3 regions of the Lachnospira sp. CLA-JM-H23 genome follow, and region 1 is predicted to be linked to each of the others. Evidence: predicted binding sites of a transcription regulator. Region 1 holds the regulator's gene; each other region holds the start of a gene.
What was found. The regulator Rex, encoded in region 1, represses fermentation and respiration genes when NADH is low (regulators of the CRP and FNR family bind a similar motif). The targets are predictions, from matches to a motif close to ATTGTTAANTANTTAACAAT.
Positions count from the first base shown of each region.

Region 1 (8,037 bases):
ACAGGACCTATATCTGTAACATCTACCATCATCTGGTCCATACATACCCTTCCTGTTATAGGAGCTTTCTTACCATTAATAAGCACATATCCCTTTGATGATAATGACCTTGGATATCCATCGCCATATCCCACTGTTACAGTTGCAAGCACTGTTTCTCTCTTAGTTTCAAATGTTCCGCCGTAACCTATCTTTTCTCCTGCTGGAACTGTCTTTACCATAGCTACATGGCTTTTGAGCTGTAGTGCTGGTTTCAGTGCTACTGCTGACTTATCCACTTCATCTGATGGATACATACCATATAAAGCAATTCCAAGTCGCACCATTCCATGATTAGCCTGTGGCATATCTATAATAGCTGCACTGTTGGATACATGCTTTATCTCAAATGATATACCTTCTTTCTTCAACGCATCATCAAAAGCATCATACTTTGCAATCTGTCTTAATGCAGCGGTCTTATCCTTCTCATCAGCAGTTGCAAGATGTGTAAACAGGCCTCTTGCATTGAGTGCCTTTAAATTCTTTATCTTTTTAACTATCTCAACACCACTTTCATCTGGCTCAAGACCTATTCTTCTCATTCCGGTATCAACCTTGATATGGCAGAAAGCTACCTTTCCAAGCCTTAAGGCAACATCATTAAGTGCCTTGGCTGTCTCATAGTCAAATACTGTTGCATCTATTTCATTCTTAACCAATGCCTCATATTCCTCAGGCTCAACATAGCCTAATATAAGTATTGGCTTATTAATTCCATTTTCTCTTAAATTAACAGCTTCATCCAGCGTAGCAACTGCATATCCATATACTAAATCTCTTACTGCCTTGGATACAGCCACATCTCCGTGTCCATAGCCATCTGCTTTAACAACTGCAAGTGCCTTTGTTGAAGGTTCTGTCTTGCTCATAAGCTCAATACAATTAGCCCTGATTGCATCCAGATCTACATCTGCATATACTCTGTAATACTTACTCATTATTCACCTCTTGCTTTTATAAGCACATTTTTTATATTGTCAATAATATCGCCCGCAACCATAGAATACTTACCATTACTTAAGGCAGCTTCATCTCCTGCACAGCCGTGTATATATACGCCAAGTGCTGAAGCTTCAAAAGTAGTAAGTCCCTGTGCCATAAGTCCTGTTATTATGCCTGAAAGCACATCTCCCGAACCTCCTGTTGCCATTCCATCATTGCCTGACATATTAATATACACTCTTTCTCCATCAGAAACAATAGTTCTTGCATCTTTTAATACACATACGCAATTATGTTCTCTTGAATATGTTCTTGCTGTATCTATAGGATTATTCTTTATCACCGCAATATCAAGTCCTGTAAGACGTGACATTTCTCCTATGTGTGGTGTAACGACAACATTCTTATCTGACATATCATCTTTATATGAAGCATTACCACTATTGCCGCCAGCTTCATAGTCTACATCATCATTACTGCCATCAAGTTCAATTTTATATTGGGCGATTATATTAAGGGCATCTGCATCATACAGCTTTTTAATATTCTTCTTTGCTGACACACTTCTTACAAGCTTTACTGCACTTTCTTCCATAGACAGCCCCGGACCTATGCACACAACATCTGCCCAGCAGATACATTTATCCACTAATGTCTCTGTATTCTTAACAAAATCTCCACATTCCTCATCAGTATCATATGTATCAACAATACATTCCATATTGCCCGTTATAACTGCTGTACGGTTGCTTATATGCGTAAGGGTTCTTACAAGCCCTGCACCTATACGTGCCGCCGCTCTTGAACTTAATACTGCTGCACCTCCATAAAGCCTTGAACCAGCTATTACAAGTGCCTTTCCAAATGTTCCTTTATTGCCATCAGGCTTTCTTAGCGGAAGCATATCAGATATATCACTATAATCATATGTGAAAATATCCCTTGTCATATCCGGATATTGTGCAAAACCTATATCTTTTCTTATAATCTTCCCACAATATGAAGCTGCTGGATATAATATATGTCCGATTTTTTCAAATCCGAAGGTAACTGTTATATCAGCATTAACCGCAGATCCCATAACCACACCTGTCGATGCACTTATACCTGATGGTATGTCAACAGCCACAACAAGCCTGTTTCCATTATTGTCGCTATTCTGTGTATACTGCGAATGCACTGATGTACTGCATTTATTAATTGTATCTACTACTATTCTGGCCTCTCCTGCCAGTTCTCTTGATAAGCCATTGCCAAATAAGGCATCTACAATAACCCCATATTTAGAAAAATCCGGGCTATTAATACATTCTATGCCCAGATTCTTTATTATGTTCAATTGTATATCGAATTCTTTGGTAGAAGCGTGTGAGTTAATTATATACACATCCACATTGTAGCCCTTAAGATAAAGCTGTCTTGCCACCGCAAGTCCATCTGCCCCATTATTGCCACGTCCACATACGCATATAATGTCTGTATGTATATTTCCTTTAACCTTGCTTTCAATAGCTTCTGTCACTGAGAGTGCGGCTCTTTCCATAAGCACAACTGATGGTATACCAAGAGTATTAATTGAATAAGAATCCACATTCTTCATAGAAGCCGCATCTAATACATATCTCATTCCTGCTTATCTCCTACATTGCCTTCATTAATTCTGTCAACTGCACTACAATTCTCAGGTCCGATAATATCGTGTATAAGAGAATACATATTATTATTAACAGTTTCTTTATCCTGTTTTATAAGAATATTCTTCTTAAGCTTGACTCTTGTAGCATTAATCCACTTATCAAGTACCTCTATATCCTCTGTATTGGCATTCATTCTGTCATAGCAGGCTTTAAGTGTCTCTGTAAGAAGCTTCTCGTTAGCCCTTGCCAATTCTCTTGGTACTTCTAAGAGTTCATCTTCAAGCGAAGCTATCTTGTCATTAGACTCCTGTATAAGTCTTTGGTTCTGGCTCATACGCTTCTGCTTCTGCCTACTTGAATCATCATCTTCCATATTCTCAACAACATCATTGATAAGCTGCTTTTTAAGCTTCTTGATGTCTTTAATGTCATTATTAATTCTTCCCTGCTTCTTAAGCAGTTCATTAACCTGTTTCTCCCAATACGCAATCTCATCTGTCTTATTCTTCTCGTTAATAAGGTGATACCATCGCTCATCAAGCGTAAGAATCGGAATATTCTTAAATACATCACTATTCTTTAACAATTCATAAGTTATCTTAGACACCATCAATTCCCCCTTTGGATTTAATATCTTTATGAGTGCTTATTGGCAATTGTGTAAGAAAGTCTCATAAGGCTTTCTGATAAATGTACATTCTCAACTATTACGTCATCTGGCAGATTAAGATCTGTATGTGCGAAATTCCATATAGCCTTAATTCCTGCATCTGCAACCTGCTTTCCGATTTCCTTAGCCGCCTGCTTTGGTATTGTCAGTGCAACTATCTCTATATCGTTCTTATGTATAAAATCGGCAAGTTGATCCATCATCATTATATCTATTCCGTGAATGCTTTCACCTTTAAGCTCTGGATTGTTATCAAATACGCCGCATATAACAAAACCACGCTTCTCAAAGTCTGTATAATTAACAATAGCACGTCCAAGGTTACCAGCACCTATTATTATCATATTATGCTTCCTGTCTATTCCAAGTATCTTGCCTATCTCATCATAAAGATACTTCACATTATATCCATATCCCTGCTGTCCAAAACCTCCGAAATTATTGAGGTCCTGTCTTATCTGTGATGCTGTAACTTTCATTCTCACACTTAAATCTTTAGATGAAATCCTCTGAACACCACTTTCTATAAGTTCGCCCAGATATCTGTAATATCTTGGCAATCTTCTTATAACAGCCGATGAAATCTTCTTATTCTCTTCCATAACATTCTCCATTCCTGTGCAATACTGCTACGAAAAGGAGATGGGAAACCTGTAATTACCAGCTTCCCATCAGCCTTCAAAATTAATGTTAATTATATAACTATTTTGCTAAAAAGTAAAGAAATGTACTCTATCCAAGCACTCTCTTAGCAATATCCACAGACTCCTTTGCATCCTTTGAATAGAAATCCGCATGTATTTCCTTAGCATATTCAGGAGTAAGCACTGCTCCTCCTACCATAACCTTACAATCAAGATTGTTCTTATGTATAAGTTCTATTGTCTTTTTCATTGAAACAAGTGTTGTTGTCATAAGTGCTGACAGACCACAAAGCTTCGCACCATTTTCTTTAATCGCATCTACAACAACCTGATATTCAACATCCTTTCCAAGATCAATAACCTCATAACCATAATTCTCAAGAAGTACCTTTACGATATTCTTTCCAATATCGTGGACATCTCCCTTAACCGTCGCAATAACAATCTTTCCCTTGCTTACAGGTGCATTATTGCTCATAATCATATGTTTTCTTATAACCTCAAACGCTCCCTGTGCAACGCCAGCCGCCATTATAAGCTGTGGCAGGAATAATGTTCCCTTCTCGAACTCCTCACCTATCTTATCAAGTGCAGGAATCAAGGCATTATTAACAATGTCCATAGAATCCATACCTGCAAGAAGTTCTTCTGTTATTGCTGCACCTTCATTTTTTAGACCTTTCTCTACTGCATAGAATAAGTCATCACAGGTATAACTGCCCTTCTTATCCTTAAGATTAACACTTCCACCTGCCTGTGCTGTCTGACCACCCTGTACTGCATTTGCCGCTGTATTCATTGGATTAATCTTGCTTATATTAGGCATTGAAGCATAAGCCTTAATATAATCAACAGAATTCTTATCTATATTGGCAAGAAGCTTATATGCCCTTACTGCCCCCATCATCTCATATATGTTAGGGTTAATAATCGCAAGATCAAGACCATTCTGCATAGCCATTGTTAAGAAAATGTGATTGACAAGCACTCTGTTAGGAAGTCCGAAAGATATATTCGATACACCAAGCACCGTCCTTAAGCCAAGAGTATGCTTAACCTCATAAAGTGCATTAAGCGTTTCCATTACCCCCTCCTGTTCGGCTGAGGCTGTAAGTGTAAGACAGTCTATATATATATCCTCTTTAGGAATTCCTATAGCTATTGCCCTGTCCATAATCTTTCTTGCTATGGCAACTCTGTCTTCTGCTTTCTTAGGAATACCATCTTTATCAAGAGCAAGGCCAATTACTGCCGCACCATATTTTTTAACTATTGGCAGAATGTTATTAAGAGAGTCTTCTTCTCCATTAACTGAATTGACAATCGGCTTACCATTATATACTCTTAATGCAGCATCAAGAACCTCAGGTATAGTTGAGTCAAGCTGGAGAGGCACATCCACAACTGACTGAAGTGCTTTCACAGTATCAACCATCATCTGTCTTTCATCAATTCCCGGAAGTCCTACATTGACATCAAGAATATCAGCACCCGCACCTGTCTGTTCTAATGCCTGTCCAAGTATATAATCCATATCATTATCTAAGAGTGCCTGCTTAAATACCTTTTTACCTGTTGGGTTAATTCTCTCTCCTACAACTCTTGGCTGGTCAACTATAACTGTGCTTGTAGCTGAGCATACAGCCGATGGTATTTTCACTGGCTCTTTTGCTAAATTGCCTTCTTTATGTAACATATCTGATAAGCACTTTATGAATTCAGGAGTTGTTCCACAACAACCACCGAATATTTTAATGCCATACTTTCTTAAATCCTTCATAAATTCAGCAAACTGCTCTGCTGTCACATTATATTCATTAGTAACAGGGTCGGGAAGTCCTGCATTAGGCTTTACTATAACCGGAAGATTAGTCCAGCCTGTAAGTTCCTTAATAACCGGCTCAAGTTCCTTAGGTCCAAGTGAACAGTTGACACCTAAGGCATCAACTCCAAGTCCTGATATTGTAAGTGCAAATGAAGATATCTGACATCCTGTAAATGTACGCATATTTTCTTCAAATGTCATAGTCGTCATTATTGGAAGCTGGCTATTCTCCTTTGCTGCAAGCACTGCCGCTTTCACATCTAACAGATCTGTCATTGTCTCAAATACAACAAGATCTGCACCTGCCGCTTCACCAGCCTTGACTATCTCAGCATACATCTCATAAGCTTCCTCAAAGCTTAATGTACCTGTTGGCTCTAGAAGCTGTCCTATAGGTCCTACATCAAGTGCTACAAGTGCTCGTGGATTCACATTGGCACACGCCTTCTTTGCATTTTTAATTCCCGCTGTTACAAGTTCATCAACTGAATGCCCACATTCTTCAAGCTTATATCTGTTGCCACCAAATGTATTGGCATATATTATGTCTGCACCTGCCTTTAGATACTGCTCGTGTATGGAAATGAGAAGTTCCGGTTCTGTAATATTAAGCATCTCTGGTGTTTCACCCATCTTCATTCCTGCCGCCTGAAGCATAGTACCCATTCCACCATCAAGAATCACATAATCCTTTTGTAAAAGTTCTTTTAATTTATTCATTACAATGTCCTCCTGCTTCCCTGAATCTGCATGTACCTTTAAGGTTACACGACATACAGCCTTTTTTCTTTGAACTGACCTCTCCGGTTGTAAGCCCAATAACTGCTGTTACAGACTTGGTTGGTGTCATCATATCAGTCTTTCCTATATTAAGCCCTATAAGCTTAGGTGCATTTAGTATTTTTAAGAATTCGCCCTGCTGTGACAAAGGCAGATCACCATATCCTATTCCAAACCTGAATGTCTGGTTATACTCTGGAAGTTCCTCTTTAATAACAGCCTCAACCTTATCACATACCTGTTCAATTGCTGCACTTGCCATACTGTCTGATATTACAGCCTTGGCAAGGTCTGAGGCCTGCATCACCCTTAACATCCTGTCTATTCCATCAGAGATTGTCACTGCTATAAGTGCCGCTTTATTACAGCCTTTAAGATGTTCTTTAATTGAGTTTCCTTTTAATGTAACAGAAGTCCCTTCAAGCCTTACGCCCTCATCGACCTGTGTCACATCCACTACCCTGTATACATATCTTGGAACTGCCGCTTTTAAGACCTCTGCCTCACATTCATCTATAAGGCTGTTTATTGTCTCATCTGCCCCTATTCCCTTGTATCCTAAGTATCTTAATACTTCTGCCCTGTTTATACTGCTTAATGTCACCTGTTTTTTCATTTATTTATTCTTTCTTGCTTTGTCCTTATGCTTGCCTTTTCCTCTGCCCTTGCCTCTTGACTGGTTAGCCTTCTCAACATTAACACGGCGTCCCTTAATCTGCACGTTATCATTCATTGCCTTAAGAATTTTCTCTGCGTGTATAGCTGGTACATCAACAAATGTATAGTTGTCCATCATATCTATCGCGCCTACAAGCTTGCCAGGCATACCAGATTCACCTGCAATAGCTCCAAGAATATTAGCTGGCTTTATTTTATCCTTTTTTCCAATATTAATAAAGAGTCTTACCATTCTTGAATCATCTTTATCTGTATCAAAATGGAATTCTTCTACTTCATCTTCTCTGTCAAGGGTATCACCTATAAGCATTTTTAAAAGTGCTGCTGCCATATCCATAGATGTATATTCTTCCTGATTAACGTGTTCTTCAACAAGATTAACCATATCTGTAAGTCCACCCTCTTCGATTGTCTGTCTGATTTTATCAAACATATTATCAAGCTTGGTGTTCTTAACATCATCCAATGATGGAACAGGCTTTGCAAGTATCTTAGTCTTACAGTAACGCTCGATATCCTTTAACTTATACACTTCCTTGCCACTTATAAATGAAAGTGCCATTCCAGATCTTCCTGCACGCCCTGTTCTTCCAATTCTATGAACATAATATTCCTCATCCTGAGGAATGTCATAGTTAAATACCATATCTACATCATCAACATCAATTCCTCTTGCTGCTACATCAGTTGCTATAAGTATGTCTACCTTGCCGCTTCTAAAGTCATCCATTACTCTGTCACGCTGCTGCTGTTTCATATCACCATGTATTCCGTCAGCAAAATAACCTCTGCCCTTAAGCTCTGATATAAGCTCATCAA
Region 1 is NZ_JBBMET010000005.1:142,873-150,909, reverse strand. Features, by position in the region: gene alr (alanine racemase) at 1-980, opposite strand, end outside; gene WMO42_RS08095 (NAD(P)H-hydrate dehydratase) at 980-2,611, opposite strand; gene WMO42_RS08090 (hypothetical protein) at 2,608-3,231, opposite strand; gene WMO42_RS08085 (redox-sensing transcriptional repressor Rex) at 3,258-3,893, opposite strand; gene WMO42_RS08080 (homocysteine S-methyltransferase family protein) at 4,024-6,480, opposite strand; gene WMO42_RS08075 (methionine synthase) at 6,473-7,156, opposite strand; gene WMO42_RS08070 (DEAD/DEAH box helicase) at 7,157-8,037, opposite strand, start outside.

Region 2 (8,037 bases), on a different contig from region 1:
ATGATAAGGAAGCTCTGAAAGTCTTGAGTCCAGCTCATATTTCGTGTCAGCAGGAATATTAAGCTCATTAATCTGTCGCTCAAGCTTACTTTTCATATCGACTAAAAGAGGGTTGCTGTGCTTATTAATAGCTATCTGGTAGTCAACCATAGCCTCTATGTAAGCATCTGCATTTTCAGGGTGTTTAGCTAACAGCTCTTTTAAAGTTTCTCCTTTGGCATATTCGCTTGTGATAGTCCATTTGCCATCTACTACAGATACATTAAGAAGTCGTGGTATATCAAGTCCTGTATCTTCAACTCTTGCAGTGTTAAGTGCTTCATATAATACATCGGATTTGCTGTAAGATAGTGCAAATACTTTCTCAGCCTTATCCTTATCAACGTATACAGATTTTAGAGTTCCTTTATATATACATTTTTTCATAATAACCTCCATTCCTGCCTATTACTATGTAGGCATTCAAGTTCATACGCAGATGTCAATTCTGCGAGAGGGCAATCTTTATAAAGATTGCCACATATCCATTCATATCTTTATATAACGGGACAAGTGGTATTGTACATATCACAAGCCCGTTGTGTCTGTCAGTGAGAATAATGTTATCTGACATTGACAATATATCATCATAATAATATATATAATTTATATTGATTATTTATATTACTTAGTCTTTATATCCTCTGGATTAACCTCTTTTCCATAGTAAGCCTTAAGATACATAGCCTTTATCTCACTCATAAGAGGATATCTTGGGTTAGCACCTGTGCACTGGTCATCAAATGCATTTTCAACCATCTCATCAAGTGTAGCAAGGAAGTCTTTCTCATCAATGCCGTAGTCTTTGATAGTCTTCTTAATTCCAACCTTATCCTTAAGCTCCTCGATAGCCTTTAAGAAGTTTTCAAACTTCTCATCATCGTTCTTGCCGGCAATACCAAGGAAGTTAGCACATTCAACATATCTTTCCTTGCAGTGAGGATAAGCATACTGTGAGAATGTTCCCATCTTAGCTGGAACTTCTGCGGCATTAAAGCGCATTACATCTGTAATAAGAAGTGCGTTAGCAATGCCGTGAGGTATATGGTGGTAAGCACCAAGCTTGTGAGCCATAGAGTGGCATACACCAAGGAATGCGTTGGCAAATGCCATACCAGCCATAGTAGAAGCGGTAGCCATCTGTTCTCTTGCCTTGGCATCGTGAGGTCCATTCTCATATGCCGCTGGAAGATATTCAAATATATTCTTCATAGCCTTAAGTGCAAGACCATCAGTATAATCTGTAGCCATAATAGAAGCATATGCTTCAAGAGCATGTGTTAATGCATCTATACCAGAAGCGGCTGTAAGTCCCTTAGGCTGGTCCATACACATATCAGCATCAATAATAGCCATCTTAGGAAGTAGTTCATAGTCAGCAAGAGGATACTTTATGCCAGTCTTTTCATCAGTGATAACTGCGAAAGGTGTAACCTCTGAACCAGTACCAGAAGAAGTAGGAATAGCTATAAAGTAGGCTTTTTCGCCCATCTTAGGGAATGTGTAGATACGTTTTCTTATATCCATAAATCTCATAGCCATATCCATAAAGTCAACTTCAGGATGTTCGTACATAACCCACATAATCTTGGCAGCATCCATAGCAGAACCACCACCGATAGCAATGATACAGTCAGGCTCAAAGCTGTTGATAGCCTTAGTTCCTTCAATAGCACATTCTAATGTAGGGTCTGGTGCAACATTGAAGAAGGTTGTGTGTGTTATGCCAAGTTCATCAAGCTTGTCGGTAACGCACTTAGTGTAGCCATTCTTATATAAGAACTGGTCTGTAACAATAAATGCTTTCTTCTTGCCTAATACAGTCTTTACCTCGTTAAGTGCAACAGGAAGGCAGCCTTTCTTAAAGTATACCTTTTCAGGTGCTCTGAACCACAGCATATTTTCTCTCCTCTCAGCAACAGTCTTAATATTAATAAGGTGCTTTACGCCTACATTTTCAGATACAGAGTTACCGCCCCACGAACCACAGCCAAGTGTAAGAGAAGGTGCTAACTTAAAGTTATAAAGGTCACCGATACCGCCTTGTGAAGAAGGTGTATTAATAAGAATACGGCAGGTCTTCATAGCTTCCTCGAACTTAGCAAGCTTGTAGTTTTCAGTTGCAGAATTAATATATATAGAAGAAGTATGACCAAATCCGCCATCAGCTATTAGACGCTCAGCTTTACTTATGGCGTCATCAAAATCCTTTGCCTTATACATAGCAAGAACAGGAGATAACTTCTCGTGTGCGAATTCTTCTGAAAGGTCAACAGAAGTAACTTCGCCAATGAGAATTTTGGTGGTTTCAGGTACTTCTATGCCGGAAAGCTTTCCGATATTATAAGCACTCTGGCCAACTATCTTGGCATTTAACGAGCCATTGATAATGATAGTCTTTCTTACTTTATCAAGCTCAGTCTTATTAAGGAAGTGACAGCCACGCTTAGTGAATTCCTCTTTAACCTGCTTATATATAGATGAGTCAACGATTACTGACTGCTCAGAAGCACATATCATACCATTATCAAATGTCTTAGAATGGATAATAGAGTTGACGGCAAGTATAACATCGGCAGTACTGTCGATAATAGCTGGAGTGTTACCAGCACCTACGCCAAGTGCAGGCTTTCCAGATGAATAAGCTGCCTTAACCATACCAGGACCACCAGTTGCAAGTATAATGTCGGCTTCTTTCATAAGAGTGTTGGTAAGTTCAAGGCTTGGAACATCAACCCAGCCGATTATACCCTCAGGAGCACCGGCAGCAACAGCAGCCTCAAGTACAACCTTAGCAGCAGCTATTGTGCTTTCCTTAGCACGGGGATGTGGACTTATGATAATGCCATTACGTGTCTTTAATGAAATAAGAGTCTTGAATATAGCAGTAGAAGTTGGATTAGTTGTAGGAATAACAGCGGCAACAACACCGATAGGCTCTGCGATCTTCTTAATGCCATAGGCTTTATCTTCCTCGATAACACCGCAGGTTCTGGTATCACGGTATGCGTTGTAAATGTATTCAGCAGCATAGTGATTTTTGATTACCTTGTCTTCAACAATTCCCATACCAGTTTCTTTGACAGCCATCTTGGCAAGAGGTATTCTTGCCTTATTAGCAGCAAGGGCAGCAGCGGTAAATATCTTATCAACCTGTTCCTGCGAATATGCTGAAAAGATACGCTGTGCCTCTTTTACAGAGCTTATAAGCTCTTCAAGAGACTGGATGTTGTCAACTACTAAAGATTTTTCTTTGCTCATAATTAGTTCCCCTTTTCTTAGATAATCATACATATACTTTGTTAGTGATGTATAGTGTTACACGAAGTAACTATCTTAATAAAAATAAGATTGATAATTAATTAACAATCATTATGGTCACACTTTAACACTTATATATGCGGATGTCAATAAATTATTGCCGTTTTATAGAAAGTTTAGAAGTTAATAATTTATCAGTTCCCAATTTAGATATGGATAATCAGGTATTTGAAGTCTGAAGGCTGAAAATATAAGTTGACAGTGCAAAAATTGATGTTACAATAGTTGCAGATACAACAATTGGAGGTGCATTTTAATGCTTAAAAGAATATTTTCTTATATGAAACAGTATAAGAAATATGCCTGTCTGGCACTTTTATGTATTGCTGTTGAGGCAGTGCTTGAACTTATGGTGCCTATGATTATGGCTGATTTAATTGATAATGGTGTTGCTAATGGCGACACAGCTTATATTTATACTAAGGGCTTGCAGATGGCAGGATGTGCGGTTCTGGCACTTATCCTTGGCATTGGAAGTGCAAGATTTTCAGCACTTGCAGGACAGGGACTTGGCGCTAATATAAGGCAGGCAGAATATGAGAAATTACAATCATATTCATTTGCCAATATAGACCATTTCAGGGTTTCTTCGCTGGTTACTCGTCTGACAAGTGATGTTACGAATATACAGAATTCGGTATCAACAGGTATGAGACCATTTGGCAGAAGCCCGGTTATGCTTATATTTGCATCGTCAGTAGCATTTACAATTAACAGAACACTTGCATTCGTGTTTTTCGTGGCACTGCCTATACTTGCCGTGCTTCTCATAATTATTATTATGAATGTCCGTCCACTTTATGGACGTATGCAGAATGCAATAGATTTAGTCAACAGAAGCATTCAGGAAAATCTTACTGCGATAAGAGTAGTTAAAGCATATGTAAGAGGTGATTACGAGGTTTCTAAGTTTGAGGAAGTTAATGCTAATCTTAAGAAAGAGTCAGAGAAAGCATTCGGTATAGCAGTTCTTAATATGCCAGCTATGCAGTTTGTTATGTATGGAACGATTATATCAATTCTCTTTATCGGCGGACATCTTATTAATGCAGGACAGTTAAAGATTGGTGAGCTTACAAGCTTTTTAAGTTATGTTCTTCTTATACTTAATTCACTTATGATGATGTCAAATGTATTTCTTATGATGACACGTTCTTTAGCCTCAGCTTCAAGAATTGTCGAAGTTCTTGATGAAAAAATAGACATAACAGATGAACAGGCAGAGGATATAAGTGTTAAAAAGGGTTCAATTGAGTTTGACCACGTATGGTTTAAATACAAGAAAGAGGCAAAAGAATATGTTCTTTCTGATGTTTCATTTAATATAGAAGCAGGACAGACTATTGGAATAATAGGACAGACGGGTTCAGCCAAGACAACGCTTGTATCACTTATTCCAAGATTATACGATGCAACCAAAGGAACGGTGAGAATAGACGGAATAGATGTAAAAAAATATCCTATGAGACATTTAAGGGATGCTATTGCAGTTGTATTGCAGAAGAACACTTTATTCTCAGGCTCACTGCTTTCTAACCTCTACTGGGGTAATGAGAATGCTTCTATGGAGGAGATAAATGAAGCCTGCCATATTGCCTGTGTAGATGAATTCTTAGACAGACTTCCACAGGGGTATGATACTGATATGGGACAGGGCGGTGTCAATGTATCAGGTGGACAGAAGCAGAGAATATGTATTGCGAGAGCTATATTAAAAAAGCCAAAGGTGCTTATTCTTGATGACTCAACAAGTGCGGTAGATACAGCGACAGAAGCTAAGATAAGAGAGGAACTTGCTAATAAGCTTCCAGATATGACCAAGATTGTAATAGCACAGAGAATATCTTCGGTAAAGCACGCTGACCAGATTATCATACTGGACAGGGGAAAGGTAGCTGCGATAGGCACACACGAAACACTTCTTGCCAATAACAGGATATATCAGGAAATATATGAATCACAGAAGGAAGGAGTGGATTTATAATGGCTAAATATGTTGGATATAAAAGACCTAAAGATACCAAGAAGACATTGAAACAGTTATTCGTATATCTTGGACATTATAAATGGATGCTTATATTAGTAGCATTTCTTGTATTCATAAGTGCAGGAGCTAATGTTACAGGAACTTATCTTATTAAGCCTGTTGTCAATAGATTTATTGTTCCGGGCAATATGACAGGACTTTTAAAGGCTGTTATAGCTATGGGCGTAATGTATGCGTGTGGAGCATTATCAACACTTGGATATAACCGCATTATGGTGAAAATGTCACAGAAGGTTATACAGGATATAAGAAATGATTTATTTAAGCATACACAGAAGCTTCCATTAAAATATTTCGATGCACATACACACGGCGAACTTATGAGCCGTTTTACTAATGATGTTGATACAGTTCAGGAAGCTATGAATAACAGTTTTGCTATGATAATACAGAGTTTTATTATGCTGTTTGGTACACTTACGATGATGATGGTATTAAGCATACGTCTTTCTATGATAGTTGTCGTATTTCTTATTATAATGTTCTTCTTTATCAAATTTAACAGTAAGCACAGTAAGAAATATTTTAACAGACAGCAGGAAGAGCTTGGTAAAATCAATGGATTCGTTCAGGAGATGATGGCTGGACAGAAGGTTGAGAAGGTATTTAACCACGAGGAAAAGGATTACGGGAAATTCTGTGAAATGAATGAGAATTTCAGAAAAGAGTCAACTAATGCACTGGCATTTGCTGGAATGATGATTCCTACAATAGTAAGTCTTTCTTATCTTAATTATGCAATATCAGCCTGTGTTGGCGGTATATTTACATTAAAGGGACTTATGGATTTAGGTACGCTTTCAGCATATCTTGTATATGTAAGGCAGAGTGCGATGCCTCTTAACCAGTTCACACAACAGGTTAATTTCCTGCTTTCAGCCTTATCAGGTGCAGAGCGTATATTTGATATGATGAACGAAGAACCTGAGGTTGATGAAGGCAGGGTTACATTATGTAATGTTACGAAAAATGAAGCTGGTGAACTTATGGAAGCTTCAGGTAATACAGGCATATACGCCTGGAAGGTTCCAGCGACGAAAGATAAAGCAGGCTATCTTGTTGAGTTAAAGGGAGATGTGCGATTTAAAGATGTTGTGTTTGGATATGTAAAAGAAAAGACTATTCTTAATGATGTAACTTTATATGCAAAGCCGGGACAGAAGATAGCATTTGTAGGCTCAACCGGTGCAGGAAAGACAACAATAGTTAATCTTATTAACAGATTTTATGATATCCAGTCAGGAACAATAACTTATGACGGAATAGACATTAAGGATATAAGTAAAGATGATTTAAGAAGGTCAATGGCAATGGTTATACAGGAAACACATCTGTTTACAGGAACTATTGCAGACAATATACGATATGGAAAGCTTGATGCAACAGATGAGGAAGTAAGGGAGGCAGCCGTAATAGCTAATGCAGATTCATTTATAAGAAGGCTTCCAGATGGTTATGATACAATGCTTTATTCCGATGGAAGCAATCTTTCACAGGGACAGCGCCAGCTTCTTGCCATTGCGAGGGCAGCAGTAGCCAAGCCTCCTGTACTTATTCTTGATGAGGCGACAAGCTCAGTAGATACAAGAACAGAAAGACTTATCGAGAATGGTATGGATGCAATAATGGAAGGCAGAACAGTATTCGTTATTGCACACAGATTGTCAACTGTAAGAAATTCCAAGGCGATTATGGTACTTGAGAAAGGACAGATTATTGAGCGTGGAAGCCACGATGAGCTGATAGAGCAGAAAGGAAGATATTACCAGCTCTATACGGGACAATTCGAACTTGAATAAATCGGACATTAATATAGCTTGAATTATTGTAATTTGAAATAAATAAATAAAAAGAATATAATCAAAATATAAAAAAATAGTTAAAGAGGTGTTGGTATTGAATAATCTGATTGAGTTTTTGAAGCAGGAAGGTGTTTCTGCACAGCTTGTAGAAGAAGTCCGGCATTATTCAGAAGAACATACTGTAGATGAAGCATTAAAAAAACGTATTCCTGTACCACATTTTCATTATTATGGCAATAAGGTATGGGAAGAGGCTCTTGCAGTGCTTCTGTGTGGCAGAAATCTTTTGCTGGCAGGAGAGAAGGCAACGGGAAAAAATGTGCTTGCACAGAATCTTGCAGCAGTTTTTGAACGTCCGGCATGGGATATTTCCTTCCATGTTAATATGGATGCGGCTGCGCTGATAGGTTCTGATACATTTCACGATGGCAGGGTTACATTCAGACCCGGACCGGTGTACTGTTGTGCACAAAGTGGCGGCTTTGGGATTCTCGATGAAATCAATATGGCAAGGAATGAAGCACTTGCAGTCTTACATTCTGTACTTGATTTCAGACGTGTAATTGATGTTCCAGGATATGACAGGATAGAGGTTGCAGATGATACACGTTTTATTGCTACGATGAATTATAATTATGCAGGTACAAGGGAATTAAATGAGGCACTTGCCTCAAGATTTGTAGTTATACAGATGCCGCCACTGGCAAAGGAAGATCTTGAGAGACTGTTAAAGGATCAGTTTCCTTCACTTGTTACTAAGTATAACAAACAGTTTGCACTTTTATTTAATGAACTTCAGAAAAAATGTGAAAATGGTGAACTTACAGA
Region 2 is NZ_JBBMET010000001.1:160,733-168,769, forward strand. Features, by position in the region: gene WMO42_RS00730 (phosphotransferase) at 1-426, opposite strand, end outside; gene adhE (bifunctional acetaldehyde-CoA/alcohol dehydrogenase) at 664-3,300, opposite strand; gene WMO42_RS00740 (ABC transporter ATP-binding protein) at 3,617-5,344, shown strand; gene WMO42_RS00745 (ABC transporter ATP-binding protein) at 5,344-7,206, shown strand; gene WMO42_RS00750 (MoxR family ATPase) at 7,304-8,037, shown strand, end outside.
Region 2: the regulator Rex is predicted to act here: its motif matches at 3,390-3,409, upstream of adhE (bifunctional acetaldehyde-CoA/alcohol dehydrogenase).

Region 3 (8,037 bases), on a different contig from region 1:
CATATATGAATTGTAATAAAATTATATATGGCAGTTCCGATTTCACCGCATCACTAAAGATAAGGAGAGGGACGGAATATGAACACATATAAGATGGTTCTTAATGAGGATACCAGAGTATTAATATATGGTAATAGCATTAAAGTAGTACGCATCAGAATTGATGAAATCAACTATATAAGCTGTGCCAACAGAATTATTATGATTCATACGAATAATGCCAGTGATAGATTTTATGGGAAGATGAAGGATGTATATAATTTATTGGGGAAATATGGGTTTGAGTACATTAATGAGTCGGAGATAGTTAATTGTATGAATGTGAGTAGTATGACGGTTAATTCGATAATATTAAGAGAGGGAACAGAACTAATATGTAGTAAAAAATTCAAACAAAAGTTCAGAAATCTTATGTGGAACTAAATTCATACCAAAGTTAAAGGTGAATTCCTGTCGGGTGCTATAAGGTACTGGCAGGAATTTACTTTTATATAACAGGAAATATATATAACCTAAGAAAGCGGAATGTCAGAATATTAAAAAAGTATAAATAACAAGTTTTTTAAGGCTTGGCTGTTTGTAATTAATAATTATAAGTGGTAAAATGTTACATATTTTATATTGTAATTATTATGTTGTAATTAATAGAAATGGAGGCTACAATGCAGGCATATACTGTATCGCAGTGGTTATTATTCTTTTATATATATTGTTTCTTTGGTTGGGTATGGGAATGTTGTTATGTATCAGCCAGAAAAGGAAAGTGGGTAAACAGGGGATTTCTTCATGGACCAGCACTTCCAATATATGGTTCAGGTGCAATGGTAATATTGGTAAGTACTATAGGAGTAAGGGATAATATAGCTTTAATATTCCTGTTTGGAATGATATCATCAACAATACTTGAATTTGTTACAGGATATTGTATGGAGAAAATGTTCGGCGTAAGATACTGGGATTACAGTAATCAGCCATTAAATTTAATGGGACATATATGTCTGTTCGTATCATTAGGCTGGGGTGTGTTCTCTGTTCTTCTTGTAAGAATTGTACACAGACCTATAGAGGGCATTGTATATATGCTTCCAGATACAATTACGGACATAATAGCATTTGTCTTGACAATAGCTATGGCAGTTGACTTTACACAGTCATTCAATGAAGCTATGGATTTGAAGGCTGCAATTGAAAAGCTTGCTAATAGTAATGAACAGATAAGAATTCTTGCCAAAAGACTTGAGGTTGCCTCAGCATTTGTTGAAGATGATTATAATAAAATGAAAGAAAAATTCGCTGAAGGTAAAGCAAGTGTTATGAATAAGGCAGGTTCAGTGGGTAAGCTTAAGGGTAGAATTTCATTCGAGAATGATATGAATGAAAGAAAAGGTGTTAAGCTTGCAACCTTACAGAGAATGACAGAGGCTGTTAAAGAGAGTCTTAAGAATAAGATTATGGACGAGAAGGCGGCTAACCAGCTTTTAGAAACACTTGAAAATGAAAAGGTAAATCTTAAGGCTGATACTGGAAGAAACTACAAGAGCGTATTCAGAATTATGAAACGTAATCCGGGTGCTATTTCAAGAAAGCACGAGGAAGAACTGAATGAAATTAAGAGAATGATTAAGTGATTTTAATGTGAGTTCCGGGCTGCTGGTGATTTTAGGAATTGTATTAATTAAATAAAATGTTTGGATAATGAGGATTGTATATGGAAAAGATTATAATATATAATGTAGCTGATGCCAGAAAGATTATAACAATGGCGGCTAATATGCGAATAAAAAGCATAGTTATTGACAATACTAAGCTTTCAGATACATTAGAAAATGTACTGGCATATAGTCAGGATTACAGAACTGATGATATTATGCCATTTATTAATAAAGATAAAAGCATAGTTATATTCTGTGATGTTACACAGAAACATCTGGACAAGCTTTTATTTGGTATCAGAAACAACAATCTTAATGTCGATTACAAGGCTGTTATGACTAAGACTAACAAGTCGTGGACATTGAATAAAATATTATATCATATGGAGATTGAAAAGAAAAACGAAAGGAGATAATTATGGAGATTATTCACGTTACAGAAGCAACATTTAAACAGGAGGTACTTGAGTCGGATAAGCCAGTGCTTGTAGATTTCTGGGCAACATGGTGTGGACCTTGCCAGATGCTTGCACCAGTCCTTGAGGAAGTAGCGGCAAAGCAGGACGATGTAAAGATATGTAAGATTGATACAGATAAGGAACTTAATCTTGCATTACAGTATAAGGTAGCTTCAATACCAACCCTTCTTTTATTTAAGAACGGAGAAGTTGCTGCAACTAATATAGGCTTTATAGGTGAAGAACAGGTTATGGAATTCATAGGCCAGTAAATAAATGTTAACTATTTGTGCAGCTTTTCAGCGCATCTGAAGTTTCGAAGAAACTTCTAAGTGACTACGAAGTAGTCATATTATATCATAATTTCTGCGTTGTTCTTCAACGCATCTGAAGTTTCGAAGAAACTTCTAAGTGACTACGAAGTAGTCATATTATATCATAATTTCTGCGTTGTTCTTCAACGCATACGAAGTTTCGAAGAAACTTCTAAGTGACTACGAAGTAGTCATATTATATCATAATTTCTGCGTTGTTTTTCAACGCATACGAAGTTTCGAAGAAACTTCTAAGTGACTACGAAGTAGTCATATTATATCGTAAACAAGGAAAGGGCAGGCACAGCATCAGATTTATTATCTAGATGAATGATGCTTGCCTTTTTACTACATTTGCTAAGAAATGAGGTTATACATATATGAGAGAATTATATCTTGAATGTTATTCAGGAATAAGCGGAGATATGTCTGTTGCGGCACTTCTTGATGCCGGAGCGGATAAAGAATATTTGTTAAAAACACTTGCAACTATGCCTCTGACAGGTTATGAGGTTAAGATAACAAGAGTTAAAAAGAATGGTATAGATTCGTGTGATTTTAATGTAGTGCTGGACAGCGGACACGAGAACCACGACCACGATATGGAATATCTGTATGGACATCTTAATGGCGAAGGGCATACGCACAATTTTGAAAATGTACATTCGCATACTCATTCAGCACATCACAGCCACAGGGGGCTGAAAGAAATATATTCTATTATAGAGCAGACACAGCTTACTGAGAATGCAGAAAAGCTTGCTAAGAAAATATTCAGAATATTAGCAGAAGCAGAAGCCAAGGCACACGCTACAGATATTGAAAATGTTCATTTTCACGAGGTTGGTGCAGTAGACTCGATTGTGGATATAGTGGCGTTTGCTGTATGCTTCGATAACCTGCATATAGACAGGGTGTATGTTCCAGGTATCAGCGAGGGAACTGGAACAATAAGGTGCCAGCACGGAATAATTCCAGTACCAGTGCCAGCGGTTCTTAATATAACATCAGCTTATAATATAGAATTAAGCAATACCAATATTAAAGGCGAACTTGTAACGCCAACGGGAGCGGCGATTGTAGCGGCTGTAAGAACAGATACAGCACTTCCACAGCATTTTACAATAAAGAAGACTGGATATGGTGCAGGCAAGAGAGAGTATGAGCTTCCGGGAGTATTAAGGGCAATGCTTATTGAGAGTAATAGTGAAAGCTTAGACGAAAATGCTGACTTAATATATAAGCTGGAAACGGATATTGATGACTGTTCGTCAGAGATATTAGGATACACTATGGAGCGCCTGTATAAGGCGGGTGCAAGAGAAGTGCATTTTCTTCCTATATATATGAAAAAGAACAGACCTGCATATGAGCTTGTTGTAATATGCTGCAAGGAAGATATTACGACTATGGAAAATATCATATTTGAGGAAACAACGACAATAGGAATAAGACGTTGTGCAATGAAGAGAACAATTCTTCCAAGAAAAATTGAAAAAGTCAGTACACCATATGGTGAAATTGACGTAAAGGTGTGTACGCTTCCTAATGGCAAAGTTAAGAGATATCCTGAATATGAAACTATTAAGAGCATATGTGAGGCAGAAAATGTGCCATTGAGGGATATAATTGGGAATATAGGAGAATAAAAAATAATTAAAGACTGTTACAAGAAATTATATGCTGGCATTATATAGAACATAGAAATATAAAAGTCCTGAGTAATGTCAGCATATTAAAATATAAGTTTCGTGTGACAATCTTATATTATAAACCTGGAAAAGCATTTCGATATTATACATTTGCAGAGGCAGAGTTATGGTTAATATATTTTATTGATATGGGAAAATGATATAGTCGTCACCTGTATTTTTATAGTTGTACTATATCACTAAGCATTACAGAAAAATTAATTAACACGGTTGCCATCAGTACCAATAGTTACAACTCTTACAGGAATTGTCTTGCCGCTGTCAGCTACAGCCTTTTCAACTGCATACTGCAATCCACCACAGCAAGGTACAGTCATACGTGTTACAGTTATGCTCTTTATGTTATTATTCTTGAATATCTCGGTTAATTTCTCAGAATAGTCAACCATATCAAGCTTTGGACATCCGATAAGTGTTATGTGGTTACGCATAAAATCGTGGTGGAATGTACTGTAGGCATAAGCTGTACAATCTGCTGCAATAAGAAGGTCAGCTCCATTAAAGCATGGTGCAAAAGGAGATACAAGCTTAATCTGTACAGGCCAGTTGTTAATCTGGTTTCCACTTGCCGCTTTGTTAGCAAGTACTTCAGCTTCATTATATTCAGGAGCTTCACGCTCAATAAAACGAATTGCATTCATAGGGCAGGCTGGCAGACAGTCGCCAAAACCGTCACAATAATCATCTCTTAAAAGCTTAGCCTTTCCGTCAACAATTCCAATAGCTCCCTCGTGACAGGCGTGTGCACATAAGCCACAGCCGTTGCAGAGTTCTTCATTAATTTCTATAATCTTTCTTATCATAATCAAATAAATCCTCCTATTTATAGTAGTATTTTTATTTAATAGAAAATTCTGATAAAAATTCCTGTTAAATAAAAAGCCCTCTGGGCAGATTCACCATACGGCGGTAATGTAGATGCCACTAAAGTGTTCCGCCATAGGTGGAGAATCCTGTGAAACAGGATTCTATCCTGCAGACCCGCTAAAATGTCTTAATAAGTATATGTTGTGGTTATTTTCAGCCATATTTTCATAGCTGGCTGATTAGTTTGAATTATATCTTAACTACCTGGTAAGTATAATATTAAATATTAATAAAGTATGTTGTAAATACAACAAAAATAAGATTATAATGTAATGAGTGCAAAAGAAAAGGAAGCGGCTGCGAAGCAGACATTTACTTTTCTTGCACCATTAACGAACGAATATCCTGTGAAACAGGATAAAGAGTGCGGAAGCACGAATTCGTGAGTGTAGGATATGCTAGGTTATAGTACAGGTGTGTAGTATATTAAGTTAATAGTGCGAAAAGATAGAGATTGGCAAATGAGTGCAAAAGAAAAGGAAGCGGCTGCGAATAGACACCGTAGATTTTATAGATTATTTTATGAATAATATAGAGAAGAATAGGATTGAAGAATATGGGCAGAATATTATATGACATTTCACAGGATTATATGGGAGTTATACAAAAGAGCAGGCTGTTTAGCGGTATAGAACCAGACGAGGCTAATGGAATGAGCAAATGCCTTGAGATAACATTTCGCGAGTATGACAAAGAAGAAGTTATATTTAATGAAGGCGATAAAATATCCAAAATAGGTATGGTGATTCAGGGCAATGTGAGCATAGAAAAGGCTGATTACTGGGGCAACAGGCATATTATGACATATGTGTCAGCGGGTGAAATATTCGGAGAGGCATATGCATGCAGTAACGACAAGACATCCAATGTAGAGGTTGTTGCGGCAGATAAATGTATAGTTGCATTTCTTGACACATACAAGGTTATGACGGTATGTAGTTCATCGTGCCAGTTCCACAGTAATCTTATTCATAATCTTATATATATGCTTGCTGACAGGTGTGTGGTTATGAACGAGAAGATTACACATTTATCCAAACGAAGCACTAAGGAGAAAGTATTGTCATATTTATCAGCAAGAGCCGCCAAATGTGGGAGTGATGAGTTCGATATACCATTTAACAGGCAGCAGTTGGCTGATTATCTTTCAGTTGACAGGAGTGCAATGTCAGCAGAATTAAGCCGTATGAAGAAAAATGGAGAAATTGATTTTAGGAAAAATCATTTTATTATAAAATGTCGTGATAAACAATAATCTGCCGCTGTAAAGACACATAATTTGGAAGAAAATGTTAATTTAAGCCGTCATTGTATAAAACTAAAAACAACTAAAAAATGTATTGAAATTAATTGACAGGGGTGTTAATATACCCTTGCGAGAGATAGTTAAGAAATTAACATTTCGCTTTATATTTTTGAGAGTTTTGTATACAATATACAAACTATTATACAAATTAACAGTTATTTTATTAAGGAGGAACCAATAATGGTAAATTTTGATCAGTGGAATGGTTTCAAAGGCAGACTTTGGAAAGAAGAGATCAATGTAAGAGATTTCGTTCAGAACAATTACAAGCCATATGATGGAGATGAAAGTTTCCTTGAAGGACCTACAGAAGCTACTAACAAGCTTTGGGGAAGACTTCAGGAATTACAGAAGGAAGAAAGAGCTAAGGGCGGCGTACTTGATATGGAAACAAAAGTTGTTGCTGGTCTTACAGCTTATGGTCCTGGATATATAGATGAATCTATGAAGGAGCTTGAACAGGTAGTTGGTCTTCAGACAGATAAGCCACTTAAGAGAGCATTTATGCCTTATGGTGGTATCAAGATGGCAGAAGAATCATGCAAGAACTATGGTTATGAACCAGATCCAGAACTTCATAAGATCTTCACAGAATATCATAAGACACATAACCAGGGTGTATTCGATGCTTATACACCAGAGATGAGAAAGGCTCGTCACAGCCACATCATCACAGGTCTTCCAGATACTTATGGACGTGGACGTATCGTAGGTGACTACAGAAGAGTTGCTCTTTACGGTATCGACTTCCTTATGGAAGAAAAGAAGAAGGATCACGCTAACTGTGGTTGTGGAACAATGACTGATGACGTTATCCGTTTAAGAGAAGAAATATCTGATCAGTACAAGGCACTTGCAGGTATGAAGAAGATGGCTGAAAGCTATGGTTATGATATCAGCAAGCCAGCTACTAATGCTAAGGAAGCTGTTCAGTGGTTATACTTTGGATATCTTGCAGCTATCAAGACACAGAATGGTGCTGCTATGTCTGTAGGTCGTGTATCTACATTCCTTGATATCTATATTCAGAGAGATCTTGAAGCTGGTACTCTTACAGAGAAGGAAGCTCAGGAACTTATTGATCATTTCGTTATGAAGTGTAGAATGGTTAAGTTCGCAAGAATTACATCATACAACGAATTATTCTCAGGAGATCCTACATGGGCTACTCTTGAAGTTGGTGGTACAGGTATCGATGGACGTTCAATGGTTACAAAGAACGACTTCAGATTCCTTCATACACTTGAGAACATGGGACCTTCACCAGAACCAAACCTTACAGTACTTTATTCTTCAAGACTTCCAGAAAGCTTCAAGAAGTATGCTGCTAAGATTTCTGTTGATACATCTTCAATCCAGTATGAGAACGATGATGTTATGAAGGTAACATGGGGCGATGATTATTCAATCTGCTGCTGTGTATCTGCTACACAGACAGGTAAGGAAATGCAGTTCTTCGGAGCTAGAGCAAACCTTGCTAAGTGCTTACTTTACGCTATCAATGGTGGTGTAGATGTTAAGAACAGAGAACAGGTTGGTCCTGCTTACAAGCCAGTTACTTCAGAATATCTTGATTATGATGAAGTTGTTGATAAGTTCGATGCTATGATGGATTGGTTAGCTGATCTTTATGTTAATACACTTAACCTTATCCAGTATATGCATGATAAGTATTACTATGAAGCTGCTGAGATGGCTCTTATTGATACAGATGTTAAGAGAACATTT
Region 3 is NZ_JBBMET010000001.1:32,167-40,203, forward strand. Features, by position in the region: gene WMO42_RS00150 (LytTR family DNA-binding domain-containing protein) at 79-423, shown strand; gene WMO42_RS00155 (membrane protein) at 663-1,628, shown strand; gene WMO42_RS00160 (DUF3783 domain-containing protein) at 1,709-2,068, shown strand; gene trxA (thioredoxin) at 2,071-2,382, shown strand; gene larC (nickel pincer cofactor biosynthesis protein LarC) at 2,805-4,073, shown strand; gene WMO42_RS00175 (4Fe-4S binding protein) at 4,334-4,939, opposite strand; gene WMO42_RS00180 (Crp/Fnr family transcriptional regulator) at 5,560-6,258, shown strand; gene pflB (formate C-acetyltransferase) at 6,490-8,037, shown strand, end outside.
Region 3: the regulator Rex is predicted to act here: its motif matches at 6,386-6,405, upstream of pflB (formate C-acetyltransferase).